3 regions of the Streptomyces sp. NPDC047130 genome follow, and region 2 is predicted to be linked to each of the others. Evidence: riboswitches for the same ligand, from Rfam matches in the RefSeq annotation. Region 2 holds a riboswitch; each other region holds the start of a gene.

Region 1 (9,521 bases), on a different contig from region 2:
TCGCCGGTGGTGGCGACCTCGGTCCCGGTGATCTCGAGGGTCTTGATGGGGCTGTCGTTGACGGTGCGCCAGGTGCCGTCGATCCCCTTCTCCGCGGGCGCGGGCTGCGAGGACTCCTCGGCCCGCGGGGACTCCTCGGCCCGCGCGGAGGACGCGGCGCTCCCGCCCTTCGCCGCCTCGTCGCCGCCGGAGCCTCCGCATCCGGTGAGCAGCACGGCGCCCGTTACCAGGGCGGCGGTGACGGTCAGGGCCTTGCGCATCGGAACGTCCTTTCCTGTCCCGCGGCGGGGACGTCAGGTCGGTGGGCGCCGACCATCCCAGCACATCCCCGCGCCCGGGAGGGAGCGGGGTCCGGGCCCCGGGGGCGGAGCGCGTCCCCGGATCGGGCGGCAAAGTGCCGTACCGGGAACCGGGCGGTACCCCGCCACGGTTGCATACAGTGACAGGCAGTTCGCGTGCTCAGCGTGCTCAGCGTTCTCAAATGTTCAACGTTCTCAATGTTCAACCGCGATCGAAGGGACGTACATGCCCATGGGTCACACGGCCACAGCCGAGGCAGGCTCAGGAGGCCTCACCGCTACCGAGCACCGCCTCGCCAACGGGCTCCGCGTGGTGCTGTCGGAGGACCACCTGACCCCGGTCGCCGCGGTGTGCCTCTGGTACGACGTCGGCTCCCGGCACGAGGTCCGGGGCCGCACCGGCCTCGCCCACCTCTTCGAGCACCTGATGTTCCAGGGCTCGGCCCAGGTGAAGGGCAACGGGCACTTCGAACTGGTGCAGGGCGCGGGCGGTTCCCTCAACGGCACCACCAGCTTCGAGCGCACCAACTACTTCGAGACCATGCCGGCCCACCAGCTGGAGCTCGCGCTCTGGCTCGAGGCCGACCGGATGGGCTCCCTGCTCACCGCCCTCGACGACGAGTCGATGGAGAACCAGCGCGACGTCGTCAAGAACGAGCGCCGCCAGCGGTACGACAACGTCCCCTACGGCACGGCGTTCGAGAAGATCTTCGCCCTCGCCTACCCGGAGGGCCACCCGTACCACCACACCCCGATCGGCTCGATGGCCGACCTGGACGCCGCCACCCTGGAGGACGCCCGCGCGTTCTTCCGCACCTACTACGCGCCCAACAACGCGGTGCTGTCGGTGGTCGGCGACATCGACCCGGAGCAGACGCTCGCCTGGGTCGAGAAGTACTTCGGTTCCATCGCCTCCCACGACGGCAAGCCGGCCCCCCGGGACGGCGCGCTGCCCGAGGTCATCGGCGAGGAGATCCGCGAGGTCGTCCGCGAGGAGGTCCCGGCCCGCGCCCTGATGGCCGGCTACCGCCTCCCCGAGGACGGCACCCGCGCCTGCGACGCGGCCGACGTGGCCCTGACCATCCTGGGCTACGGCGAGTCCTCCCGCCTCTACAACCGGCTGGTGCGCCGCGACCGCACCGCGGTGACGGCCGGCTTCGGCCTGTTGCGCCTGGCGGGCGCCCCGTCGCTGGGCTGGCTGGACGTCAAGACCTCCGGGGACGTCGAGGTCCCGGTGATCGAGGCCGCCGTGGACGAGGAGCTCGCGCGGCTCGCCGCCGAGGGCCCCACTCCCGCGGAGATGGAGCGCGCCCAGGCGCAGCTGGAGCGCGAGTGGCTGGACCGGCTCGGCACGGTCGCCGGCCGCGCCGACGAACTCTGCCGCTACGCCGTGCTGTTCGGCGACCCGCAGCTCGCCCTGACCGCCGTCCGCCGCGTCCTGGAGGTGACGCCGGAGGAGGTCAAGGAGGTGGCCAAGGCCCGGCTCCGCCCCGACAACCGCGCGGTGCTGGTGTACGAGCCGATCACCCCGGAGGGCGAGGACGAGGCCGCCACCGACGAGAACGAGGAGGAGGCCAAGTGACCGAGCTGGCCACGATGGAGTTCCACCCGATGCCGCAGGCCGGCGAGCCCAAGCCGTGGGCCTTCCCCGCCCCGGGGCGCGGCGCGCTGGACAACGGCATGACGGTCCTGCACTGCCACCGCCCCGGACAGCAGGTCGTGGCGGTCGAGGTGCTGCTGGACGCGCCGCTCGACGCGGAGCCCGCCGGACTGGACGGCGTCGCCACCATCATGGCGCGCGCCTTCGCGGAGGGCACCGACAAGCACTCCGCGGAGGACTTCGCCGCCGAGCTCGAACGGTGCGGCGCCACGCTGGACATGCACGCCGACCACCCCGGCGTGCGGGTCTCGCTGGAGGTGCCGGTCTCCCGGCTGCCCAAGGCCCTCGGGCTGCTCGCCGACGCGCTGCGGGCCCCCGCGTTCGCCGAGGACGAAGTGTCCCGGCTGGTCCGCAACCGGCTCGACGAGATCCCCCACGAGCTGGCCAACCCGGCCCGCCGCGCCGCCAAGGAGCTCTACAAGGAGCTCTTCCCGGCCGGTTCGCGGATGGCGCGCCCCCGTCAGGGCACCGAGGAGACGGTCGGGAAGATCGACGCGGCCGCCGTGCGCGCCTTCTACGAGCGGCACGTCCGCCCCGCCACCTCGACCGCCGTGGTGGTGGGCGACCTCACCGGCGTCGACCTCGACGCCCTGCTGGCCGAGACCCTCGGCGCGTGGACGGGCTCCCCGGCCGACCCGCACCCGGTGCCCGCGGTGACGGCGGACGACACGGGCCGCGTGGTGATCGTGGACCGCCCGGGCTCGGTGCAGACCCAGCTGCTCATCGGCCGTACCGGTCCGGACCGGCACGACCGCGTGTGGCCGGCCCAGGTGCTCGGCGCCTACTGCCTCGGCGGCACGCTCACCTCCCGGCTGGACAAGGTGCTGCGCGAGGAGAAGGGCTACACCTACGGAGTCCGCTCCTTCGCCCAGGTCCTGCGCTCCGCGCCCGACGGCTCGGGCGCGGCCCTGCTGGCCATCAGCGGCTCGGTGGACACCCCCAACACCGGCCCGGCGCTGCAGGACCTGTGGCAGGTGCTGCGCACGCTGGCCGAGGGCGGCCTCACCGACGCCGAACGCGACACCGCGGTGCAGAACCTGGTGGGCGTCGCCCCGCTGAAGTACGAGACGGCCGCCGCGGTGGCCGGCACCCTGGCCGACCAGGTGGAGCAGCACCTGCCGGACGACTTCCAGGCGACGCTCTATCAGCAGCTCGCCGCCACCGGCACCGTGGAGGCCACGGCGGCCGCGGTGAGCGCCTTCCCGGTGGACCGCCTGGTCACGGTCCTCGTCGGCGACGCCGCGCAGATCGCCGGCCCGGTCCGCGACCTGGGCATCGGCGAGGTGACGGTGGTCGGCGCGGAGTAACCGCCCGTACAAGCCGGTTCGGGCCCCGGTGACCCATCCGGTCGCCGGGGCCCGTTTCGTCCCGGACAACATGCGTTGCGTAGGGAAGCGTCCGGTTTGCCCTGTGGGATGCGCTACAAAAGCCTTGATCCGTTTGTGATCCGAATGATCACGCCATTAGCTTCGGTCCGGCTGTCCGCCACACTTGTGCGCCGCGCCCGCGGCGCCGGGCAGTCATCGCCTAATCCCCGTACGGCGCGAGCCAGGGGAGCCGGGGACCCACAAGCGGCATCCCCTGGGGTGAATCGGGTGCCTTCCGCACGGCGCGCGCACAGCGTGCGCACGGTGGGAGAAGCCCGTAGGAGACCTTCCTGCTCCGAACCCGACAGCTAACCCGGCCGGCGAGAGGGAAGGAAAGGACTCAGCCACTTCATGGCGTTCAACTGCGCCTCCGGCAGGCACCGCCGTCCCGGCCGGACCAGCCGTACCACCGCCGGCCTGGCAGGCCTCGCCGCTCTCACCACCACCGGCGTCGTCGGCACCCTGGCCACTCCCGCCTCCGCCGCCGAGACGTCCGTCAACGAGACCACCGGCCTGCTGCCCGTCGTCACCATCGGCGACCGGGTGGCCGACCAGATCGACGAGCAGGCCGAGGCCCAGGAGCGGGCGGCCGCCGAGAAGGCCGCCATCGCGAAGGCCCGCGAGGAGCGCGAGGAGGCCGAGCGCCGCGCCGCCCGCGAGGCCGAGCGCGAGCGCCTGCGCCGCCTCACCATGTTCGTCAGCCCCATCGCCGGCTCCTACGTCTCCACCGGTTACCAGGCCGGCGGCGCCGTCTGGTCCTCCGGCAGCCACACCGGCGTCGACTTCCACGCCGCCGCCGGCACCCCGGTCCGCTCGGTGGGCCGCGGCACCGTGGTCGAGGCCGGCTGGGGCGGCAGCTACGGGTACCAGGTCGTCATCAAGATGCACGACGGCACCTACACCCAGTACGGCCACCTCTCCTCGGTCAGCGTCACCCCCGGCCAGGCCGTGACCCCCGGCGCGCACATCGGCCGCTCCGGCGCCACCGGCAACGTCACCGGGCCGCACCTCCACTTCGAGGCGCGGATGACCGCCGAGTACGGCAGCGACATCGACCCGGTCGCCTACCTCCGGTCCCACGGCGTGAACCTCTGACGCCACCCGCACACGCGAAAGCCCCCGCCCGGTTTCCCGGGCGGGGGCTTTTCGTCGTTCCGGAAGGATTCCGGGCGCACCGGACGCACCGGGCGGGCCACGGCCAAAAATTCCCCGTCCGCGGGGCCTTCCCGTCGGAAATCGCCGTCGATTGCCTTAGAGTCAATTCATTCATCGAGGCGGAGGTCGGCATGCGTATTCCCGCGCATTCGGTATGCACGGCGATCCGGGACGACATCGTCGCAGGCGTCCACGAGCGGGGAAGCCGGCTGACCGAGGAACTGCTCGCCCGGCGCTACGGGGTCTCCCGGGTCCCGGTCCGCGAGGCGCTGCGCACCCTGGAGGCGGAGGGCTTCGTGGTCACCCGGCGCCATGCCGGGGCCTGTGTGGCCGAGCCGACCGAGCAGGAGGCCGCGGACCTGCTGGAGATGCGGCTGCTGCTGGAGCCGCTGGGCGCCGCCCGGGCCGCGCAGCGCCGCACCGAGGCCCACCTGAAAGTCCTCCGTGGCCTGGTCAGGCTGGGGCAGGAGCGGGCGCGGCGGGGCTACGGCGAGGACCTGCGATCCCTGGGGGGCTGGTTCCACGAGACGCTCGCACAGGCCTGCGGCAGCGGCGCCCTGACCTCGTCCCTCACTCAGCTCCGGCACAAGATCGCCTGGATGTACTCGGTGGACCCGCTGCCGGCGCCCACCGAGACCTGGGCCGAGCACGGCGCCATCGTCGACGCCGTGGCCCGCGGGGACGGCGAGCGGGCCCGGCAGACGACCGCCCTGCACACCGAACGCTCGCTCGCCCTGCACCGGCTCCGCATTCCCGGGCAGAACCGCGGAAGCGCGGTGCGCCCGGACGTGGTGAGGACTTCGCAACATGCCGTAAACACGAGCGGCCTCTCCACTTAACACCGAGGCCGTATACAAGGGCGAAGGAATTCGTTACCGCATGCCTATTCCTTCGGTCTTTCTTCGGTCCGAGGTGTTGCCCGGCGCTTTTGCCTGCCCGGAAATGCGGACGGCGCGCACGGCGGAGGGGAAAGCGGCGTTCCAGGCGCAGGTGTTCAGAGCATCGCGTGTCCAGGCCCCCTCGGCGGCGGCTGCGACACCAGGTCCGCGAGACGGCGCAGCACCGCCTCGGCGCCCTCGCCCTCGCAGGACAGCACGATCTCCTCGCCCCCCCGCACCCCCAGGCCCAGCACCTTCAGGATCGACGCGGCGCTCACCGGCCCCGCCCCGGCCCCGTCCGCCCGGGCCACCCGCACCGGCAGCCCCGACTCCTGCGCCGCGCGCACGAAGCGCGCCGCCGGCCGGGCGTGCAGCCCGTCCGGTCCCGCCACCCTCACCCGCCGTTCGGCCATCTCCGGCACCTCGCTCTCCTCCTTCTCGTCGTGAACGTCGCGGTCCTCGCGGTCCTCGCGGTCCTCGTGGCTCCCGTCGTCCCCGCGGCGCCTTGCGGCCCTCCTGGCCGGTGCGTCCCGCCCCCGGCGGACCGGGGCCCACCGGCCCCGCGCCCGAAGCGGCCGCGCGCCGTAGGCTTGCGGCATGCAGAGCCCGTCGGACCGTCACGAGTACCCCGCACACTGGGAAGCCGACGTCGTGCTCCGCGACGGCGGCATCACCCACGTCAGGCCCATCACCGAGGACGACGCGGAACGCCTGGTCAGCTTCTACGAGCAGGTCTCCGACGAGTCGAAGTACCTGCGGTTCTTCTCCCCGTACCCCCGCCTGTCCGCCAAGGACGTGCACCGGTTCACCCACCACGACTACGTCGACCGGGTCGGCCTCGCGGCCACCTTCGGCGGCGAGTTCATCGCCACCGTCCGCTACGACCGGGTCGACGCCACCGGCATGCCCGCCTCCTCGCCCGCCGACGAGGCCGAGGTCGCCTTCCTGGTGCAGGACGCCCACCACGGCCGCGGTGTCGCCTCCGCGCTGCTGGAGCACATCGCCGCCGTCGCCCGGGAACGGGGCGTGCGCCGCTTCACCGCCGAGGTGCTGCCCGCCAACACCAAGATGATCAAGGTGTTCACGGACGCCGGATACGCCCAGAAGCGCAGCTTCGAGGACGGCGTGGTCCGCCTGCACCTCGACCTCGAGCCCACCGACCGCTCGCTCGCCGTCCAGCAGGCCCGCGAGCAGCGTGCCGAGGCCCGCTCCGTGCGGCGGCTGCTCGCCCCGGGCTCGGTCGCGGTCGTCGGCGTGAGCCGCGGCAGGGGCGGCGTGGGCCGCAGCGTGCTGGAGCACCTGCGTGACGGCGGCTTCACCGGCGCCCTCCACGCCGTCAACCCGTCCTTCCCCGAGGACCTCACCGAGCTCGACGGCGTCCCCGCCCGCCGCTCGCTCGCCGGGATCGACGGGCCGGTCGACCTCGCCGTGGTCGCCGTCCCCGCCGACCGGGTGCCCGAGGTCGTCGACGAGTGCGGGGCGCACGGCGTGCAGGGGCTGGTCGTCCTCTCCGCCGGGTACGCCGAGCTGGGCCCCGAGGGGCGGGAACGGCAGCGTCAACTGGTGCGCCGGGCACGCGCGTTCGGCATGCGTGTCATCGGGCCCAACGCGTTCGGCGTGGTCAACACCGCGGCCGACGTCCGGCTCAACGCCTCCCTCGCCCCCGAGATGCCCCGCGCCGGGCGGATCGGCCTGTTCACCCAGTCCGGCGCCATCGGCGTCGCCCTGCTCTCCCGCCTCCACCGGCGTGACGGCGGGGTCACCGGCGTCACCGGGGTGTCCACCTTCGTCTCGGCCGGCAACCGCGCCGACGTCTCCGGCAACGACGTCCTCCAGTACTGGTACGACGACCCGGAGACCGACGTCGCGCTGATGTACCTCGAGTCCATCGGCAACCCGCGGAAGTTCAACCGGCTGGCCCGGCGCACCGCCGCGGCCAAACCGCTGGTCGTGGTGCAGGGCGCCCGGCACAGCGGCGTGCCCCAGGGCCATGCCGTGCGCGCCACCCGGCTGTCGCACGACACCGTCTCCGCGCTGCTCCGCCAGGCCGGCGTGATCCGCGTCGACACCATCACCGAACTGGTCGACGCGGGGCTCCTGCTGGCCCGTCAGCCGCTGCCCGCCGGCCCCCGGGTGGCGATCCTCGGCAACTCCGAGTCGCTGGGCCTGCTCACCTACGACGCCTGTCTCGCCGAGGGCCTGGAACCGCTGCCCCCGCTGGACCTCACCACCGCCGCCACCCCCGACGACTTCCACCGCGCGCTCTCCCGCGCCCTGGCCGACCCCGGCAGCGACGCCGTGGTGGTCACGGCCATCCCCCGCATCGACGAGGCGGCGGGCGACGGGGGCACGGCGGCGGACGCCGCGCTCGCGGAGGCCCTGCGCACCGCGGGGGCCGACGCGCCGGACAAGCCCGTCCTGGTCGTCCACGTGGAACTCGGCGGACTGGCCGAGGCGCTCTCCGCCGCCGCCGTCACCGCGCCCCAGGCCCGGGCCGCGGCGGAGGCACGGCCGGAGGACGCCGGGGAGGCCGCGGCGTCCGGGGAGGCGGCGCCGGCGGGGGACAGCGCCCTGCGGCAGGACGCCCGGCAGCAGAGCGGCGCGCCGCAGAGCAGCGGGCAGCAGAGCACCGATCAGCAGAGCACCGATCAGCAGAGCACCGGGCCGCAGTACACCCCGCAGCCCGACGAGACGCGACTGCGGTTGATCCCCGCCTACCCCGCCGCCGAACGCGCGGTCCGCGCCCTGGCCGAGGCCGTCCGCTACGCGGGCTGGCGCCGCGACGCCGCCGAGGCGGGCCGGGTGCCCGAGTTCGAGGACATCGACGAGAAGGAGGCCGCCTCCTTCATCGACACGCTGCTCGCCGACGCCCCGGGCGCCGCGGGGACCGGCCCCGCCGCGGGGACCAGGCCCACGGTCGGGACGGGACCGGCCGTCGGCGCCGGGTCGGCCGCCGGGACCGGACCGGCCGCCGAGGCGGGGCCGGACGTCGGTGTCGAGCTGGGCCCCGAGGAGACCCATGCCCTGCTGCGCCGCTACGGCGTCCCGGTACGCCGCGCCGTCCCCGCCGGCACGGCCGACGAGGCCGTCGCCGCGGCCCGCAGGATCGGTTTCCCGGTGGCCCTGAAGACCACCGCCCCGCACCTGCGGCACCGCGCGGACCTCGGCGGCGTCCGGCTCGACCTGGCCGACGAGGAGCAGGTCCGCCGCGCCTTCGCCGAACTGGCCGAGCTGTTCGGCGGGGCCGAGCAGGTCCGCCCGGTGGTGCAGCAGATGGCGCCGCGCGGTGTGGACACCCTGGTCCGCGCCGTGATCGACCCCGCCGCGGGCCCGGTGCTCTCCTTCGGCCTGGCCGGCGCCCCCTCCCAGCTGCTCGGCGACCTCTCGCACCGGCTGATCCCGGTCGCCGACCGCGACGCCGCGGCCATGATCCGCTCGGTGCGGACCGCGCCCCTCCTCTTCGGCTGGCGCGGCGCCGCCCCGGTGGACACGGACGCCCTGGAGCGGCTCCTGCTGCGGGTGTCACGCCTGGTCGACGACCACCCCGAGGTGGTGGCCGTCACACTGGAGCCGGTGGTCGTCGCCCCCCGCGGTGTGAGCGTGCTCGGCGCCTCGGTGCGACTGGCGCACCCGCCCGCCCGCGACGACCAGGGACCGCGTACGCTGCCGCAGTACTGACCGGCCACCCGGCCCGCACGGCACCAGGCACACGACCGGCCCCGCACGGGACCCCGCCCGGCCCGCACGCCGCGCGACGGGGCGAACCGGACCGCTCCCGGGCGGTCCGGGCAGTCCGTGCGCCGCCGTAGGATGGACGTCATGGCCAAGACCAGTACGACGACCCAGGGGCTGCGCGCGGCGATCGAGCGCAGCGGCTACTACCCGGCCCTCGTGGCCGAGGCGGTGGAGTCCGCCGTGGGCGGCGAGCCCGTCCGGTCGTTCCTGGTCCATCAGGAGACCACCTTCGACGCCAACGAGGTCCGCCGCCATGTGACGGTGCTGGTGCTCACCGGCAACCGCTTCATCGTCAGCCACACCGACGAGCAGAACGCCGACAGCAGCTCCCCGTCCCCGTACGCGACGACGTCCACGGAGTCGGTGAAGCTGGAGAAGATCGCCTCCGTGGTGGTCAGCCGCGTCGTCTCCGACCCGGAGACCTACA
Region 2 (9,521 bases):
GCGTGCGGGCCGTCGCGCGTCCCCGGGGCATGGGGCGGGCCGTCGTGCGGGCCGCCGGGGGCCGGACCGGTCAGGAGGGGCGCACGACGCTGTGGATGGAACCCTCGCCGTCGTAGTAGATCGACTCCTCGCGGACGTTCGTGCCCGGCTTCGGAGCGTGGATCATCATGCCGTCGCCGATGTAGACGCCCACGTGGGTGACGTCGTCGTAGAAGAAGACCAGGTCGCCCGGCTGCGCCTGGGAGACCGGGACGGTGGTGCCGGCGTTCACCTGGTCGTAGGTGGTGCGCGGCAGGTCCACGCCGGCGGCCTTCCAGGCGGCCTGGGTGAGGCCCGAGCAGTCGTAGGAGTCCGGGCCGGTCGCGCCCCACACGTAGGGGAGGCCGATCCGGGCCTCCGCGAACGCGACCGCCTTCCGGCCCTGCGAGGCGGACGCGTCGGTGGAGCCGCCGGATCCGGTGTCGCCGCCGGTGGATCCCTCCTCGGCGGCCTCCTCGGCCGCCGCCTCCTGGCGGGCCTTCTCCTCGGCGGCCTGCTGCCGTGCCAGCTCCTCCGCCTTGCGGCGGGCCTCCTCCTCCTTCTTCCGCTCGATCGCGGCGAGCCGCGCCTTCTCCTCGGCGGTCAGCTCGGCCAGCAGTTCGCGGGCGTCGCTCAGCTTCTTCTGGACGGTCGCCTTGCTGGTGCGGAGCTCCTCCTCGGAGGAGCTCAGGGTCTCCATGCTCTCGGAGGCCTCCTGCCGCTTCTCGGCGGTGGCGGCCTGGCGCTCCACGAACTCGTCGACCGCCTCCTGCTGGCGGGCGGTCAGGCGGTCCATCAGCTGGGCCTGGCCGAAGTAGTCCTCGGGGGCCTCGGCGAGGAGGAAGGTGGCGGTGTCGGGGAGCGCGGTGCCGGAGCGGTACTGGGCGGCGGCGTACGAACCGAGCTTCTCGCGGGCCTCGTTCAGCTCGTCGGTGCGCTCGGCGACCTCGTCGAGCAGCGTGTCGAGCTCCTTGCGCCGGGCCTCGCTCTGCTCCTTGGCGGAGTTGTACTTCTCGGTCGCGGCCTCGGCCTGGCGGTAGAGGGCGTCGACCTTCTCCTGGACCTCTGCGAGGCTGGGGCGGTCGGACGGGGCGGCCTGGGCGGTCTGGCTCAGCAGGGCCACGGAGGTGAGGGCGACGGTCGCCAGGGCGGGGGTGCGTATGCCCGCGAGCAGGCCCGCAGGGCGGGGTTTTCGGTGTGACGCCAAGGCGGCGACTCCTTCCGTCTCCCGCCTACCGGGTTAGCTGTCGGGTTCGGGCGGCGGTTCCGGAAGGGTTGCCCTACGGTCCGGCGGGGCCGGAACGATTCACCCCAGGTGGCGCGTGCGGGTCCCCGGCTCCGGCGCGGGGCCGGACTCGGCGGGGGCCGCACGGACCGGCGAGGTTCGCCGGTCGGGGTCGGACGGCCCGCGCGGCACGTTAGCCAACCCGTGGGGTCCGTGTGAAGGACGGTGTGCGATATGCCCGATACGTTTTCGTGACCTTGGCCCGAGCGTGGCGCTCCGTCACACCCAGGCAGCTCGTGGTAGTCACGCCTCTCCTCGCCACTCCACGCCTCTCCTCGCCACTCCTCGCCACGCCCCGCCCCTCCCGGGCGGTGGCTCCGCAAGGAGGTGCCGTGCGGACGCGGAGGGTCACTCGGTGACGTCGACGACCACCCGGTTGGTCTCGAGACCGGCCGCGGTGACGACCTGGACCTCGACGCGGCCGGGCTCGACATCGGCGGGCACCGGCACCGTCAGCACCGTGTCGGACGGGTTGCTGAAACCGCCCGCCACCGGCACCAGCGGAACGTGGACGTTGACCGCTCCTATCCGGACGACCATCCGCGACAGCCGGTCCGCGCCCTGCGCCCCCGGCGGCACGAAGCCCGCCCCGCGGATCTCGATGTCGTCGCCGGTGCGGATCGGCCCGTCGAGGTCTCCCGCCTCCCGGGCCCGCACCACGGAGAGCACGACCGGACGGCCGCCCTCCGCGTACTTGCCGGCCAGGTAGGTCGCCGCCGAGATCAGCACCACCACGGCCAGCCCCCACGGCAGGTCGGGCAGCTGCTCCGGTTTGCGGGCCAGCCGGACCAGGCCGAAGACCAGCGCCACCGCGGAGATCACGACGTACTGGATGTCGGCGAAGCTGCCGCGCCCGGAGTCGTCGGTCAGCAGGTCCGCCGCGCGGGGCCGGTGCGCGCGCACCTTCTGCAGCCGCTGCCCCTGCACCCGCAGGCTCACCACCCGGCGGACCAGCACCGCGATGGCGCACACCACGGCCAGCACCGTCACCACGCCCGCCCCGCGCGCCAGGTCGAGGCCCGCGATCAGCGCGTCACGCTCCCGGTGCCCGGAGGCGGCGGCCAGCTGGCCGGCCAGGGTGAGCACGGCGAAGGCGGTGAACAGCACCCACGCGACGGCCACCGCGCGCGAGGTGGAGAGGCGGTTGTCCTCGCCGATCACCGGCGCGAGCACGCCGCCGCGCGCTCGGTGGTACCAGGAGGCGGCGGACAGCGCGGCGGCCGTCACCAGGGCCGCGAGCAGCCCCGCCGTGCGGGCCGGCGTCCACCCGGCCCCGATCGCGGTGAGCGCCTGCACCAGCAGGAGCAGCAGCACCGCTCCCCACACGGCGTAGAGCGTGACCCGCCACAGCCGCGCCAGCCAGGCCTGGCCCTCGGCCCGGCTGCGCTCGGCGACTTCCGCGGCGGACTGGGTGAGCTCGTCGGAGACCCACTGCCGCGAGGCGGAGGCCGAGTGGGCGACCGCGGCGGGCAGTCCCTTCCCGGCGGCGTACTCGTCCCGCTGGTGGAGGAAGGCCGCCACGGCCTTCCGGTGTCCCGCCCGGGCGCCGTGCGGACAGTCCCCGCACGTGCAGCCGCCCCCATGGGTGTCCTTCGCCGCGTCGGCGCCCTGCCGCGCCTCCTGCACCGCCACGCCGTGTCCGCCTTCCGCAACGATCGTCACAGCGGCAACTCGCCTGCCGCGTAGGGGAATTGTGCCGTACCGCCCACCCCGTCCGGTCCACGGGGCCCGCTGCGCCGCGGGGTCCACCGGGAGCGGGGGGCGCGTCTCGGCCTCTCCCTTCACAACCGTTCCGGCGCCCTGCGGGTCTCGGTCGCGGCCCAACATTTTCGGCCCGTTTCCCGGCGACGGCGAAGGGCGCCGTCCGGAAGACCGGACGGCGCCCTTCGTCACGCGGTGGTGGGAGAGGTCACTCCCACTCGATGGTGCCCGGCGGCTTGGAGGTGACGTCCAGCACGACGCGGTTGACGTCCCGCACCTCGTTGGTGATGCGGGTGGAGATCCGCTCCAGCACCTCGTACGGCAGGCGCGACCAGTCGGCCGTCATGGCGTCCTCGGACGAGACCGGGCGCAGCACGATCGGGTGGCCGTAGGTGCGGCCGTCGCCCTGGACGCCCACGCTGCGGACGTCCGCGAGCAGGACCACCGGGCACTGCCAGATCTTGCTGTCCTGGCCGGCCGCGGTGAGCTCCTCGCGGGCGATGGCGTCGGCCTCGCGCAGCAGGTCCAGGCGCTCCTTGGTGACCTCGCCGACGATGCGGATGCCGAGGCCGGGGCCCGGGAAGGGCTGGCGCTGGACGATCTCCTCCGGCAGGCCGAGTTCCTGGCCGACCATCCGGACCTCGTCCTTGAACAGCTGGCGCAGCGGCTCGATCAGCTTGAACTCGAGGTCCTCCGGCAGGCCGCCCACGTTGTGGTGGGACTTGATGTTGGCCGTGCCGGTGCCGCCGCCGGACTCGACGACGTCCGGGTACAGGGTGCCCTGGACGAGGAACTCGACGGGCTGGTCGCCCGGCGCCTCGGCGACGATCTCGGCCTGCGCCTGCTCGAAGACGCGGATGAACTCCCGGCCGATGATCTTGCGCTTCTCCTCCGGGTCGCTGACGCCAGCGAGCGCGGTCAGGAACCGCTCCTCGGCGTCGACGACCTTGAGCTCCACGCCGGTGGCGGCCACGAAGTCCTTCTCGACCTGCTCGGTCTCGCCCTTGCGCATCAGGCCGTGGTCGACGTAGACGCAGGTCAGCTGGTTGCCGATGGCCTTCTGGACGAGCGCCGCGGCGACCGCGGAGTCGACGCCGCCGGACAGGCCGCAGATGGCGCGCTTGGTGCCGACCATCTCGCGGATCGCGGCGACCTGCTCGTCGATGACGTTGCCGGTGGTCCAGGTCGGGCTGATGCCCGCGCCCCGGTACAGGAAGTGCTCGAGGATCTGCTGGCCGAACGTGGAGTGCATCACCTCGGGGTGGTACTGCACGCCGTACAGCTTCTTGGCGTCGTTCTCGAAGGCGGCGACCGGCACGACGTCGGTGGAGGCCGTGACCTCGAAGCCCTCGGGGGCGGCGGAGCAGGCGTCGCCGTGCGACATCCACACCGGCTGCTCGTCCGGGGTGCCCTCGAAGAGGGTGGAGCCCGACCGGCTCACGTGGAGCTGGGTGCGGCCGTACTCACGGGCGCCCGTGTTGTCGACCTGACCGCCCAGGGTCTGCGCCATCAGCTGGAAGCCGTAGCACATGCCGAAGACGGGGACGCCGGCCTCGAAGAGGGCGCGGTCCAGGGTCGGCGCGCCCGGCTCGTACACGGACGAGGGGCCGCCGGAGAGGATGATCGCCGCCGGGTTCTTGGCGAGGATCTCCTCGACCGGCATGGTGCTCGGCACGATCTCGCTGTAGACCCGGGCCTCGCGGACGCGGCGGGCGATGAGCTGGGCGTACTGCGCACCGAAGTCGACGACCAGGACGGTGTCGGGGGCGGCGGACGCAGCGGTGGGCGCTGATGACACGGGGGGCCTTCCGGCGTCAGGGTGTGGGTCTGTCCGCCCAATTCTACCGGTGTGCGGAGAACGCCGTGCCCGCCGGCGGGCCGCCCCGGGCCCTCGCGGCAGGCCCCGGGGCGGGACCTTCGTCACACCGGGACGGGCCGGTGGTGCGACACCCGGACGCGCAGGGGCGTCGCACCCGGACACACCGGGGCGCGACATCGGGACGCGCCGGGGCGCCCGTGCAACGGTTCGGGGGCGGTTTCGTCCACCGGCCACGGGTGTCGGTCCGGGCACCTAGACTCGGAGGGCGATGAGCAGCCTCTTTGACGAAAGCTACCTGGCGAGCCTCCAGGCCCCTCCGGCCCACGACGAGGCCCCGCCGCCGCCCGACGAGGAGCACGGCGAATACCCTCCGGAGCCGATCCCGGACGACCTGTTCGCGGGCCGCTTCGACGTGCCGCCCGCCCGGGACGCCTACTACCGGGACGGCGCCCCGCGCCCCGCGCTGAGCGGCGCCGCCCTGCTGGACGGGCTGAACGAGAACCAGCGCGCCGCCGTGCGGCACGCCGGGTCCCCGCTGCTCATCGTGGCCGGAGCCGGCTCCGGCAAGACCCGGGTGCTGACCCACCGCATCGCCTACCTGCTCGCCGAGCGCGGCGTCCACCCCGGCCAGATCCTCGCCATCACCTTCACCAACAAGGCGGCCGGGGAGATGAAGGAGCGCGTCGAGCAGCTGGTGGGCCCGCGCGCCTCCGCGATGTGGGTGATGACGTTCCACAGCGCCTGCGTGCGCATCCTGCGCCGGGAGAGCAAGCGCCTCGGCTTCACCTCGTCCTTCTCGATCTACGACGCCGCCGACAGCAAGCGCCTGATGGCGCTGGTCTGCCGCGACCTGGACCTGGACCCGAAGCGGTTCCCGCCCAAGTCGTTCAGCGCGAAGATCTCCAACCTGAAGAACGAGCTGATCGACGAGGAGGACTTCGCCGCCCAGGCGACCGACGGGTTCGAGAAGACCCTTGCCCAGGCCTACGCGATGTACCAGTCCCGCCTCCGCGAGGCGAACGCCCTGGACTTCGACGACCTGATCATGACGACGGTCAACCTGTTCCGCGCCTTCCCGGACGTGGCGGAGAGCTACCGACGCCGCTTCCGGCACGTCATGGTCGACGAGTACCAGGACACCAACCACGCCCAGTACGCGCTGGTCCGTGAGCTGGTGGGCGGGGCATCGGAGACGCACGACGAGGACGTGCCGCCCGCCCCGGAGGACGTGCCGCCGGCCGAGCTGTGCGTGGTGGGCGACGCCGACCAGTCGATCTACGCGTTCCGCGGGGCGACCATCCGCAACATCCTCGACTTCGAGGAGGACTACCCGAACGCCACGACGATCCTGCTGGAGCAGAACTACCGCTCCACGCAGACCATCCTGAGCGCCGCCAACGCGGTCATCGAGCGCAACGAGTCCCGCAGGCCCAAGAACCTGTGGACCAACGCCGGCGCGGGCGCCAGGATCACCGGCTACGTCGCGCCGTCCGAGCACGACGAGGCGCAGTTCGTCGCCGACGAGATAGACCGCCTCACCGACGCCGGCGACGCCAAGCCGGGCGACGTCGCGGTGTTCTACCGGACCAACGCGCAGTCCCGTGTCTTCGAAGAGGTCTTCATCCGGGTCGGGCTGCCCTACAAGGTCGTCGGCGGCGTGCGCTTCTACGAGCGCAAGGAGGTCCGGGACGTCCTCTCCTACCTGCGCGTGCTGGCCAACCCGGAGGACGCGGTGCCGCTGCGCCGCATCCTCAACGTGCCCAAGCGGGGCATCGGCGACCGGGCCGAGGCGATGATCGAGGCGCTGGCGCGGCGGGAGCGGATCAGCTTCCCGCAGGCGCTGGTCCGCGTCGACGAGGCGTACGGCATGGCGGCCCGCTCGACGAACGCGGTCAAGCGGTTCAACACGCTGATGGAGGACCTGCGCACGGTGGTGGAGTCCGGCGCCGGCCCGGCGACGGTCCTGGAGGCCGTGCTGGAGCGGACCGGCTACCTCGCCGAGCTGCAGGCGTCCACCGACCCGCAGGACGAGACGCGGATCGAGAACCTCCAGGAGCTCGCCGCGGTCGCCCTCGAGTTCGAGCAGGAGACCGCGGAGGCCGAGGGCGGATCCACGCTCGCCGACTTCCTGGAGCGGGTCGCGCTGGTCGCCGACTCCGACCAGATCCCGGACGAGGAGGACGGCGACGGCGTCATCACGCTGATGACGCTGCACACCGCCAAGGGCCTGGAGTTCCCGGTGGTCTTCCTGACCGGCATGGAGGAAGGCGTCTTCCCGCACATGCGGGCGCTGAGCCAGACCAAGGAACTCGAGGAGGAGCGGCGGCTCGCCTACGTCGGCATCACCCGCGCCCGTGAGCGGCTGTACCTGACGCGCGCCGAACTGCGCAGTGCGTGGGGGCAGCCGTCGTACAACCCGGCGTCGCGGTTCCTGGACGAGATCCCGGACGGGCACGTCGACTGGAAGCGCAAGGGCGGCTCGTCCTCGGGCGGCGGCTTCGGCAGCGGCCCCGCGGCGGGCGTCGCGGCTTCGCTGTCGTCCTCGCGGGCCCGTTCCTCGGCCGCGGGCGGTTCCGGCTTCGCCACGCGGCGGGCGGGGGAGAAGCCGGTGGTCGACCTGTCCGTCGGCGACCGGGTCACCCACGACCAGTTCGGTCTCGGCACGGTGGTCGGCGTGGCCGGGGCGGGCGACAAGGCGCAGGCCACGATCGACTTCGGGGACGGCAGCCCGAAGCGGTTGCTGCTGCGGTACGCGCCGGTCGAGAAGCTGTAGCGGGGCCCGCGGCGACGGCACGCCGCCGTCGCCGCGGCGGCCCGGGGGTGGCGGCCCGTGGCGCGGTGGCGGAGGGGCTGTTTCGGTGGTGGTCGAGGGTGCTGCCGCGTCGGTGGCGGAGGGTTACCGCTCGGCCGTCAGGTCGGGTCGATGCCGTGGCTGCGGAGCCAGGCCAGGGGGTCGACCGCGCCACCGCCGCCGGGGCGGACCTCGAAGTGGAGGTGCGGGCCGGTGGAGTTGCCCGAGTTGCCCGAGTAGGCGATGGTGTCGCCGGCCTTCACGGCCGTGCCGTCGGCCAGCTTGTACGTGGAGAGGTGGCAGTACCAGGTCTCCGTGCCGTCCTTGGCCGTCACGATCATCATGTTGCCGTACGCGCTGTTGTACTGGGTGCGGACCACCCCGTCGGTCGCGGCCAGCACCGGCGTGCCGTAGGAGACCGGGAAGTCGATGCCGGTGTGCACCGACATCCAGTTGACGCCCGCCGCGCCGTAGTAGGCGCTGAGACCGTGCTGGGAGACCGGGCTGGCGAACTTGGGGCGCAGCCGCTCCTTCTTGGCGGCCTCCTCCGCGGCCTTCCTGATCTCGGCCTCGCGCTGGGCCTCGAGGTCGATCCGCTCCTGCTCACGGCTGGCGCGGTCACCGAAGTCGGCGGCGGCCACGGTCACTTCGCTGAACTGCGCGGAGACCTTGTCGTTGGCGACGGAGGGTTTCACCGGCTGGGCGTCGGACGCGGCCTGGGTGGTGGTCTCCTCGGCGGCGCCGCCCACCGAGGCGGCGGCGACACCGGCCACGCCCATCACGCAGACCGAGGGCACCGCGACGGTCAGCAGGGCGGACCTGCGGGCGGGGGTGCGGCGGCGTCCGCGGGAAGCGGACCGGGGGACGTACGGCAGCGCCTCGTCCTGGTCGTCCAGGTGGTGCGGCCGGTCGTCGGGCCGGTCGTCGTGGCCTCCGATCCGGTCGCGGTCCTCGCCGTCCGCGTCCTCACGCCGGCCGTCGGCGGGCTCCGGCGTGTCGTGGGCGTCGCCGCCCTCCGCGGAGTTCCAGGCGGTGGCGTCGTAGGCGCCGGTCTCGGTGTCCTGCTCGTTCCAGTTCCACTGCCCGGTGCTCTCGTGCCCGCCGGTCGCCTGCTCGGGGAGCTCGGCGGAGTACTGGTCACCGCTGCCCCAGGCGTCGGTGTCGGACGTCCCGGTCTCCTGGGCGGCGTAGTGCTGCTCCGCGTAGAACTGGGCTGCGTAGGCGTCGTACTGCGCGCCCATGTCCCACTGACCGCTGTCGTAGGAGGAGTTCGAGCCGTAGCCGTCACCGGTGTACTGCGCCGTCATCGACGGATCGGTCCAGCCGGTCGTGTCGTAGGAACCGCTCGGATAGGAACCGGCGTCGTAGGAGCCGGACAGCGTGTCGTAGGAACCCGTGTCGTATCCACCGCCGGGGTGGGTATGCGTCTCGTAGGACCCGGTGCCGTAGTCCTGGGAGGCCTGGGCGTCGTACGGGGTGAAGTCCGCGTAGTAGGGCTCGGACGCGCCGTACGCCGGATATGGCGCCGACGACGAGTCGGAGGCCGGGGCCGGGGTCGTCATGCTCCCCGACGGGTGACGCTCGTCCACCAACTTCTCTTTCGCCTCGACGACAGGGGCTGCCAGAGCAGTGCGGCGACTGTACCCGGCGGTATGCGGACTGGACAATCTTCGGTGGCCATAGTGCAGGCACCAATGGGACAGGAGGGCCTGTTTCGGTGTTCCTCGGGCGTGTCCTTGGGGATGTGTTCGGCAAGCGTTCGAGGTCTGCGGCACCGTTTTGGGGTGAACGAGCCGATTGCCTGTGCCAGGGTCACGCCGACCGGCGGTTCTCCTGTCCCCCGAGTGCCCTGTCGGTGCTCGTGGGACCGGCGTGTCGGAGGCCCGTGGCAGGGGCCGCCGGGCGTG
Region 3 (9,521 bases), on a different contig from region 2:
GACGGGTCCGGCGGCGGACGGCGCCCGGTGGCGCGCGGGACCGGTGCCCACGCGGCGGTGGGCACCGCGCGCCCCCGCCGAGGTCCGCGTCGGCCCCGCCGAGGTCCGCGTCGGCACCGCTCCGCGGTCCCGCGTACCGTCGTGGGGTGAACGAGCCGCACCCCGAACCGTCCGCCCCGGAACTCTTCACCTGGGAGTTCGCCACCGACCCGTACCCCGCCTACGCCTGGCTCCGCGAGCACGCCCCCGTGCACCGCACCCGGCTGCCCAGCGGCGTCGAGGCCTGGCTGGTCACCCGGTACGCCGACGCCCGGCAGACCCTCGCGGACCCCCGGTTGTCGAAGAACCCCGCGCACCACGACGAGCCCGCGCACGCCCGGAACAAGACCGGCATCCCCGGCGAGCGCAAGGCCGACCTGATGACGCACCTGCTGAACATCGACCCGCCGGACCACACCCGTCTGCGCCGCCTGGTGTCGAAGGCGTTCACCCCCCGCCGCGTCGCGGAGTTCGCCCCCCGCGTGCAGGAGCTCACCGACACCCTGATCGACGGGTTCGCCGCGCGCGGCAGCGCGGACCTGATCCACGAGTTCGCGTTCCCGCTCCCCATCTACGTGATCTGCGACCTGCTCGGCGTCCCCCGCGAGGACCAGGACGACTTCCGCGACTGGGCGGGCATGATGATCCGCCACGGCGGCGGCCCGCGCGGCGGCGTGGCGCGGTCGGTGAAGAAGATGCGCGGCTACCTCGCCGAACTGATCCACCGCAAGCGCGAGGCGCTGTCCGCGGAACCCGCGCCCGGCGAGGACCTGATCTCCGGCCTGATCCGCGCCTCGGACGAGGGGGAGCACCTCACCGAGAACGAGGCCGCGGCGATGGCGTTCATCCTGCTCTTCGCCGGCTTCGAGACGACCGTGAACCTGATCGGCAACGGCGCCTACGCCCTGCTCACCCACCCCGGGGAGCGCGAGCGGCTCCAGCGGTCGCTGGCGGCGGGCGACGAGAGCCTGCTGGAGACCGGCATCGAGGAACTGCTGCGCTTCGACGGCCCCGTGGAGCTGGCGACCTGGCGGTTCGCCACCGAGCCGCTGACCGTCGGCGGGCAGCGGATCGCGGCGGGCGACCCGGTCCTGGTGGTGCTGGCGGCGGCGGACCGGGACCCGGAGCGGTTCGCCGAACCGGACACCCTGGACCTGTCCCGGCGGGACAACCAGCACCTGGGCTACGGACACGGCATCCACTACTGCCTCGGCGCCCCCCTGGCCCGGCTCGAGGGCCGAACCGCCCTCGCGACCTTGCTCACTCGGCTCCCCGACCTCCAACTGGGCCTGGAGCCCGCCGAGTTGCGATGGAGGGGCGGACTGATCATGCGTGGCCTGCGAACTCTTCCGGTCGAGTTCGCCCCCGAGCAGGGCTCAAGTGGAAGCACGACCTCGACAGTTCCGTGACGTTCGTGTGTTCCTTGCGACATCGAGTTGTGACGAACGTTGATCACCGGCTACGTTCCCGCACAGACGCGACGACCCCTGCGGCGGGATGCCGACCGGGTCGACGCGGCCCCTGTAGTCGACGAAAGGCCACCCGCATGCTCTCCGGAAACGGTCGTCACCGCCGCCCCCGTCAGGCGCCGGCGGTCGTCGTCGCGGCCGGCGTGACCGGTTCCGCACTCGCCCTCCCGCTGTTCGCGGCCTCGAGCGCCGGCGCGGCCGAGGGGGCCACCTGGGACCGGGTCGCCGAATGCGAGAGCGGCGGCGCCTGGAGCGCCGACACCGGCAACGGGTTCTACGGCGGCCTGCAGCTCTCCCAGGACCAGTGGGAGGAGCACGGCGGCCTGTCGTACGCCTCCAAGCCGTCGGAGGCGAGCCGCTCCCAGCAGATCGCGGTGGCCGAGCGGATCCTCGCCGAGCAGGGAGCCACCCCGTGGCTGGCCTGCGGCGCCATGAACGGTCTGCGCGAGGACGGCCCCGCCGCCGAGGTGGACACCGGCGTGGACGCGCTGCGGACCGGCGACGTGACCGGCCCCGGCGCCTTCGACGGCTCGGCCTCCGGCTGGGGTTCCGTCGGCGGCGACCTGGCCGGAACCGGCGAAAGCGGCAAGACCGACAAGAGCGACAGGAGCCGCAACAGCGACAAGTCGGGCGTCGTGGACGGCGAGACCGGTGACGCCCGTGGGCAGGGGCGGTCCGGCGAGGGCGCGAACGGCGCCTCGGACCACGGCTTCCTCCCCGGCTCCGGCTACGGTTCCGCGCAGGGCGGCGGCCTCCTGGACCTCGGCCAGGACCTCGGCCTGGTGGACACCGGCACCGGCAGCCCGGTGATCCCGGACCTGCCCGAGACCGGCGGGGGCCAGAACGGCCAGGACGGCCAGAACGGCGTCGGCGGCGACAGCGGCAAGGACGACAGCGACAAGGGCGGGACCGGCAAGGGCGGCTCCGGCGAGGACGTCCCGGTCCGCGGCGACGGCGGCGAGCAGGACGGCGCCACCGGCGAGGACGCGCCGGACGAGGACGCCCCGCTGTTCGGCGACGGCGACGGTCCCCTCTTCCAGGACGACACCCCGCTCTTCGGCGGGGACACCGCGCAGGAGGAGAGCACCGGTTCCTCCTCCGGCTCCGGCCGCCACCGCGGCCCCAGCGCCGACGAGACCGCCGCGCAGTCCGGCTCCGGCACCTCGGGCCGGCACGCCGCCCCCGCGGACACCTACCAGGTGCGGGCCGGCGACAGCCTGGTCTCCATCGCCAAGTCGGAAGGCGTCAAGGGCGGCTGGCGCGCCCTCTACGAGGAGAACCGCGACCTGATCGGGAAGGACCCGGACCGCCTGGTGTCGGGCATGGTCCTCACCCTCCCGTAGCGGTCGGGACGACGGCAGGAGAAGGGCGAAAGGCGGGCAAAATCGGGGGAGTTACCCGCCTTTTCGTCCTGGAATGTCTGATTCCGGAGAAGTGAGAGATGGGTCTCAGAAGCCCTGATCGTCTTTGAAATCCCGGCATGGGCGTGGCTAACGTCGAACCGCTCGCTCCAGCGGGCCCCGGCGGCCGTCACGCCTAATCCTGCCAACGGCCGTACGGGACATGTCGTCGCGTCATGCGCCGTAGGCAGGAGCGGGGGAACCAGGTAAGTGCCGGCCCGGCGGCCAGACCGCCGGAACGGCTAGGGGTGAAGCCGCGCACCGAGAGGTGTGCGGCCGGGCGACCCTCATAGCCCGAACCCGACAGCTCACCTCGTAGGCGTCGGTGAGGGGATACCTCCATGTCGTTTACCTGCCAGGGCAAGCACCGTCGTCCGTCCAAGGCCAAGCGCGCTCTCGCCGTCGCCGGTCTCACCGGCGCGGTCGTGGCCGCCCCGCTGCTGACGGCGGGCACCGCGTCCGCCGCCACCGAGTCCGAGTGGGACGCCGTCGCCCAGTGCGAGTCGGGCGGCGACTGGTCCATCAACACCGGCAACGGCTTCTACGGCGGTCTGCAGTTCACCAGCCAGACCTGGGCCGGCTTCGGCGGCACCCAGTACGCCGCCCAGGCCAACCAGGCCACCAAGGCCCAGCAGATCGAGATAGCCGAGAAGGTCCTCGCCGAGCAGGGCCCGGGCGCCTGGCCGCACTGCGGCACCGGCCTCTCCAGCACCCCCTACCAGGGCGGCGCCGCCGAGGCCCCCGCCCAGGAGGCCCCGCAGCAGGAGGCTCCCGCCCCCGCGCCGCAGGCCGAGGAGACCCCGGCCCAGCCCGCCAAGGCGGAGAAGCCGAAGAAGCAGGAGAAGGTCACCACGCCCACCGGCGAGAAGGTCCTCAAGGGTGACGGTGAGTACAAGGTCGTCAAGGGCGACTCGCTCAGCCTGATCGCCGAGGAGCACGACATCAAGGGCGGCTGGAAGAAGCTCTTCAAGCTGAACAAGGACGTCGTCGAGGACCCGCGCCTGATCTACCCGGGCCAGATGCTGCACCTGGGCTGACCGGTCCGCCCGTCGCACGAACCTCCCGCCCCCGGGCGCGTCACCACGCGCCCGGGGGCGGGGGCGTTTCCGGCGGATCCGCCTCCAGGGCTTTTTGTTTCGAGCCGGAACAATTAATCTCCTGTTACCCCTCCGTACAGGGGGTGACCGGCTGGCCGATCCCGCCCGGCCGGTTAGGCTCGGTCTCGCAGAGCCACGGAGGCTGTGCACCCCGTGCCGGGCCAGGTGGTCCGGCGCCACCCGCGTCACATCCCAGAAGGAGATGCTCGTGCCGTCCATCGACGTCGTCGTAGCCCGGGAAATCCTGGACTCCCGAGGCAACCCCACGGTCGAGGTCGAGGTCGGCCTCGACGACGGCAGCACGGGTCGTGCCGCCGTCCCGTCCGGCGCCTCCACCGGCGCCTTCGAGGCCGTCGAGCTCCGCGACGGCGACAAGAACCGCTACCTCGGCAAGGGCGTCGAGAAGGCCGTCCTCGCCGTCATCGAGCAGATCGGCCCGGAGCTCGTCGGCTACGACGCCACCGAGCAGCGCCTGATCGACCAGGCGATGTTCGACCTGGACGCCACCGACAACAAGGGCTCGCTCGGCGCCAACGCCATCCTCGGCGTCTCCCTCGCCGTCGCCCACGCCGCCGCCGAGGCCAGCGACCTGCCGCTCTTCCGCTACCTGGGCGGCCCCAACGCGCACCTGCTGCCGGTGCCGATGATGAACATCCTGAACGGCGGCTCGCACGCCGACTCCAACGTGGACATCCAGGAGTTCATGATCGCGCCGATCGGCGCCGAGTCCTTCTCCGAGGCCCTGCGCTGGGGCACCGAGGTCTACCACACGCTGAAGAAGGTGCTGAAGACCAAGGGCCTGTCCACCGGCCTCGGCGACGAGGGCGGCTTCGCCCCGAACCTCGGCTCCAACCGCGAGGCCCTGGACCTGATCCTCGAGGCGATCAAGGAGGCCGGCTACACCCCCGGCCAGCAGGTCGCCCTCGCCCTCGACGTCGCCGCCTCCGAGTTCTACAAGGACGGCAAGTACCTATTCGAGGGCAAGGAGCGCTCCGCCGCCGAGATGACGGAGTACTACGAGGAGCTCGTCGCGGCCTACCCGCTGGTGTCCATCGAGGACCCGCTGTTCGAGGACGACTGGGACGGCTGGAAGGTCATCACCGAGAAGCTGGGCGACAAGGTCCAGCTCGTCGGCGACGACCTCTTCGTCACCAACCCCGAGCGCCTCGGCCGCGGCATCGAGGAGGGCGCCGCCAACGCCCTGCTGGTCAAGGTCAACCAGATCGGCTCCCTGACCGAGACCCTGGACGCCGTCGAGCTGGCCCAGCGCAACGGCTTCAAGTGCATGATGTCCCACCGCTCCGGCGAGACCGAGGACGTCACCATCGCCGACCTCGCCGTCGCCACCAACTGCGGCCAGATCAAGACCGGCGCCCCGGCCCGCTCCGAGCGCGTCGCCAAGTACAACCAGCTGCTGCGCATCGAGGAGATCCTCGACGACGCCGCCGTGTACGCCGGCCGCAGCGCCTTCCCGCGCTTCAAGGGCTGACCTGCCCGACGGCCCCTCGCGTGCCCCCGGAGCCCCGGCTCCGGGGGCACGCCCCTGTCCGCGCCCCACGGCGTCCCGGCGTCACGTACCGTGTGCGGGGAAGGAGCACGCGGGACGGGACAGCACGACGCCGGCCCGCACGGCACACGCCGCACGGCACACGGCACGCACGGCACACGAAACGCCCACGGGGAGGCGCGGAGAAGATGGCGCAGAACCGGGACCGGTTCTCCACGACCACCCGGCTGCGGCTGCTCGGTGAGCAGACCGCCGCCCGCGTCTACCGCTCCCAGACCCGCCGTCAGGCACGCCGCTCCCGGCTCACCGGCCGCGCGGCGCTGCTGGCCCTGGTGCTCTGCACCCTGGTCGTCGCCCTGGCCTACCCGACCCGGCAGTACGTCTCCCAGCGCGCCGAGGTCGCGAAGCTGGAGGAGGAGCGCGACGCCGCCCGCGAGCGGGTGGAGGAGCTGCGCGACCTCAAGGCGCGGTGGAAGGACGACGCCTACGCCGAGCAGCAGATCAGGAAGCGGCTGCACCACCTGCGGCCGGGCGAGAGCGGCTTCACCGTGCGCGGCTCCGCCGCCCCGCGGCGGGACACCGGGCGGCCCGTGGCGGACCGCCCCTGGTACGCCGTCCTCTGGGACGACGTGGACCGGGCCGACGCCGCGGGCTGACCCCGCGGCGCCGACCGGCCGCCCCGGTCGCCGCCGGCGGGGGCGGGTGCCTGAGAGACTGTCCCCCTGCACCACCGTCCCGGAGCCGTCGCACGAGGCCCCGCGGCAGGACTTCCGTCCGCAGCAGAAGACCGCAGCAGAAGATCGCAGCAGCAGACCGAGAGAGACTGATCCCCGGCATGGAAACGCCCCCGCCCTCCACCCCGCGCACCGAGCCCACCGAAGCGGACGTCGAGGCGTTCCAGCTCCAGCTCGGCCGCCCGCCGCGCGGCCTGCGCGCCATCGCGCACCGCTGCCCCTGCGGACAGCCGGACGTCGTGGAGACGGCCCCGCGGCTGCCGGACGGCACGCCCTTCCCGACGACGTACTACCTGACCTGCCCGCGCGCCGCCTCCGCGATCGGCACGCTGGAGGCGGACGGCGTCATGAAGGAGATGACCGAGCGCCTGAGCACCGACGAGGAGCTCGCCGCCGCCTACCGGGCCGCCCACGAGGACTACATCCGCCGCCGCGACGAGATCGAGGTGCTCCAGGGCTTCCCGAGCGCCGGCGGCATGCCGGACCGGGTCAAGTGCCTGCACGTCCTGGTCGCCCACTCCCTGGCGGCCGGACCCGGCGTCAACCCGCTGGGCGACGAGGCCATCGCCATGCTGCCCGAGTGGTGGCGCAAGGGCCCGTGCGTCACGCCGCAGGCGTGCGTCCCGCGGGAGGCGGGCGAGGGCGGCATCGTGGCCACCACCGAGGACGGCTCCGGGTACTTCGCCGCCCGCCCCGTCGAGGAGGAGGGCAAGTGACCCGGGTCGCCGCCGTCGACTGCGGTACGAACTCCATCCGGCTGCTGGTCGCCGACTGCGACCCGGCCACCGGCACGCTGACCGACCTGGACCGGCGGATGACCGTCGTCCGGCTCGGCCAGGGCGTCGACCGCACCGGCCGCCTCGCCCCCGAGGCGCTGGAACGCACCTTCGCCGCCTGCCGCGAGTACGCGGCGGTGATCGAGAAGCACGGCGCCGAGCGGATCCGCTTCGTCGCCACCTCCGCCTCCCGCGACGCCGAGAACCGCGACGAGTTCGTGGCCGGCGTGCTGGACATCCTGGGCGTGGAGCCGGAGGTGATCACCGGCGACCAGGAGGCCGAGTTCTCCTTCACCGGCGCCACCCGTGAACTCGCGGGCCGCACCGACCTGGAGAAGCCGTTCCTGGTCGTCGACATCGGCGGCGGCTCCACCGAGTTCGTGGTCGGCGACGACCGGGTCCGCGCCGCGCGCTCGGTCGACGTCGGCTGCGTGCGGATGACCGAACGGCACCTGGTGGACGGCGGCGCGGTCGTCGACCCGCCGACCGAGGAGCGGATCGCCGCGATCCGCGCCGACGTGGAGGCCGCCCTGGACCTCACCGAGCGGACCGTGCCGCTGCGCGAGGCCCGCACCCTGGTCGGCCTGGCCGGCTCCGTCACCAGCGTCTCGGCCATCGCCCAGGACCTGCCGGAGTACGACTCGCGGGCCATCCACCACTCCCGCGTCCGCTACGAGCGCGTCCGCGAGATCACCGGGCGGCTGCTGCGCTCCACCCATGCCGAACGCTCGGAGATCCCCTCGCTGCACCCGGGCCGGGTCGACGTGATCGGCGCGGGCGCCCTGGTGCTGCAGGCGATCATGGAGCGGATCGGCGCGGAGGAGGTCGTGGTCAGCGAGCACGACATCCTCGACGGCATCGCCTGGAGCATCGCCTGAGCGGCCCCTCGGCCGGCCGCATGACATGACTCACACAACCGGTGCGGACCGGGAGGGCAACCCTCCCGGTCCGCACCGTTTTGCGCCCGCGCCGCGGGGCGGGGGTCGTTCCCGGCACCCGGAAGGACCAGGGCGGAATCGGCCAACCGCTCCTAAAATCACGGAGGTTGCGGATGTCGCGGAGGTTGGCCACCGTCCCGTGCGTCACGCAGGCGGCCCCGAGGACGGGCCCCCGTGGACCGGACCGGCGGTGGACCCAGGCGCTCCGCGGCACCGTTCACGCACTCCCCGCACTCCAGGTGTTCCACGACACCGCCCGCACCGCACGCAGTCCGCGCTGTCCGCGCAGTTCGCCCCAGGAGGCACGCCCGTGCAAAGACGCCGTTACCTGGCAGTGGCCGCCGCGCTCGCCATCACCTCGCCGGTCGCCCTGCTCGCCGCCTCGCCGGCGTTCGCGGAGCCGACGACGGCGGTCGCCGAGTCCGCGCCGGCCTACCAGGACCTGCTCGACGCCGTGACCGAGGCGCGCAAGGTCTACGCGGAGGCCATCCGCGCCCGCATCGAGGCCAACGACAAGATCGAGGCCCTCACCGACACCCGGAACCCGCACCCGCTGGCCGTCGCCGCCAAGGAGGCCGAGAAGGCCGCCGCCGAGGCCAAGGCCACGCTCGACGCCGCGCAGAAGCGCGTCGACGAGGCCGAGGCGGCCCTGGCCGGGGCGGACGAGGCCGGCAGGGCCGCGGCCGAGGAGGAGCTGGCCGCCGCCGAACTCGCCCTCGCCGGCGCCCGGCAGGCGCACGACGAGGCCCGCGGCGAGGCCGACGCCGCCGACAAGGAGCTCGACGACGCCCGCGTCGACGCCTCCCGGGAGCTGCACCTCGCCCGGGAGGCCGAGAAGGCCGCCGAGGCGGCGCTCCAGGAGGCCGAGAAGGCCCTGGCGGCCGCCAAGGAGTGCAAGCGCGACAGTGGGCTGAAGTCCAAGGCGATCGGCCTGCCCGAGCGGATGTACGCCGGCGACCGGGTGACGTTCACCTTCCGGATCACCAACGGCACCGGGCACACGCTCGACGTCGAGCCGCTGACCTTCATCGTCCTCGACACCCCCGGCGCCGACCAGGACGACCTCGAGGTCGAGTGGAAGAGCGGCGACGGCTGGACCGCGCTGGAGCCCGCCGAGAGCCCCGACCTGGTCGTCGAGGACCTGGCGCCCGGCGAGCGCGCAACGGTCAGGATGCGGCTGACCGTCGACAAGGACGCCCCGAAGGGCCACGTCCACGCGTCCTTCGCCGCGGACCCGGTCAAGGACTCGATCCCGTGCCTCTACGGGCCGATGAAGAACTACGGCATCGACCTCCTGCCGGCCGGCAGCACGCCGAACCCGACGCCCGACGGCAGCGGCTCGCCGTCGCCGACGGAGTCCACGACCGCGAGCCCGGGCGCCACCGGGCCCTCGGGCGCGGCCCCGCAGGGCGGCACCGGGGGCAACCTGGCCGCGACCGGTTCCACGGTGACCCCGGTCGCCCTGACCGCCGCGTCCGCGCTGGTCCTGGGCGCCGGCGCGGTGGTCGTCACCCGCCGCCGGACGGCGGGCGCCCACTCCTGACGCAGGCTCACCGCGGCC

The links. Region 2 has a riboswitch for cyclic di-AMP ahead of ABZ836_RS01040 (NlpC/P60 family protein). Riboswitches for the same ligand answer to the same signal wherever they lie in the genome.
Positions count from the first base shown of each region.
Region 1: it holds a riboswitch for cyclic di-AMP, as region 2 does, so the genes downstream of both, ABZ836_RS24540 (M23 family metallopeptidase) here and ABZ836_RS01040 (NlpC/P60 family protein) in region 2, are expected to answer to the same signal.
Region 3: it holds a riboswitch for cyclic di-AMP, as region 2 does, so the genes downstream of both, ABZ836_RS27580 (transglycosylase family protein) here and ABZ836_RS01040 (NlpC/P60 family protein) in region 2, are expected to answer to the same signal.

Region 1 is NZ_JBEYUK010000025.1:9,964-19,484, forward strand. Features, by position in the region: gene ABZ836_RS24525 (hypothetical protein) at 1-260, opposite strand, end outside; gene ABZ836_RS24530 (pitrilysin family protein) at 526-1,881, shown strand; gene ABZ836_RS24535 (pitrilysin family protein) at 1,878-3,266, shown strand; cyclic di-AMP (ydaO/yuaA leader) riboswitch at 3,474-3,664, shown strand; gene ABZ836_RS24540 (M23 family metallopeptidase) at 3,678-4,421, shown strand; gene ABZ836_RS24545 (GntR family transcriptional regulator) at 4,613-5,320, shown strand; gene ABZ836_RS24550 (HPr family phosphocarrier protein) at 5,476-5,772, opposite strand; gene ABZ836_RS24555 (GNAT family N-acetyltransferase) at 5,957-9,037, shown strand; gene ABZ836_RS24560 (DUF5998 family protein) at 9,179-9,521, shown strand, end outside.
Region 2 is NZ_JBEYUK010000001.1:220,784-230,304, forward strand. Features, by position in the region: gene ABZ836_RS01040 (NlpC/P60 family protein) at 71-1,225, opposite strand; cyclic di-AMP (ydaO/yuaA leader) riboswitch at 1,232-1,389, opposite strand; gene ABZ836_RS01045 (hypothetical protein) at 1,652-2,935, opposite strand; gene guaA (glutamine-hydrolyzing GMP synthase) at 3,213-4,802, opposite strand; gene pcrA (DNA helicase PcrA) at 5,092-7,596, shown strand; gene ABZ836_RS01060 (M23 family metallopeptidase) at 7,734-9,176, opposite strand.
Region 3 is NZ_JBEYUK010000033.1:12,336-21,856, reverse strand. Features, by position in the region: gene ABZ836_RS27590 (cytochrome P450) at 147-1,448, shown strand; gene ABZ836_RS27585 (transglycosylase family protein) at 1,586-2,851, shown strand; cyclic di-AMP (ydaO/yuaA leader) riboswitch at 3,078-3,245, shown strand; gene ABZ836_RS27580 (transglycosylase family protein) at 3,250-3,945, shown strand; gene eno (phosphopyruvate hydratase) at 4,208-5,494, shown strand; gene ABZ836_RS27570 (septum formation initiator family protein) at 5,701-6,168, shown strand; gene ABZ836_RS27565 (DUF501 domain-containing protein) at 6,348-6,962, shown strand; gene ABZ836_RS27560 (Ppx/GppA phosphatase family protein) at 6,959-7,900, shown strand; gene ABZ836_RS27555 (hypothetical protein) at 8,271-9,503, shown strand.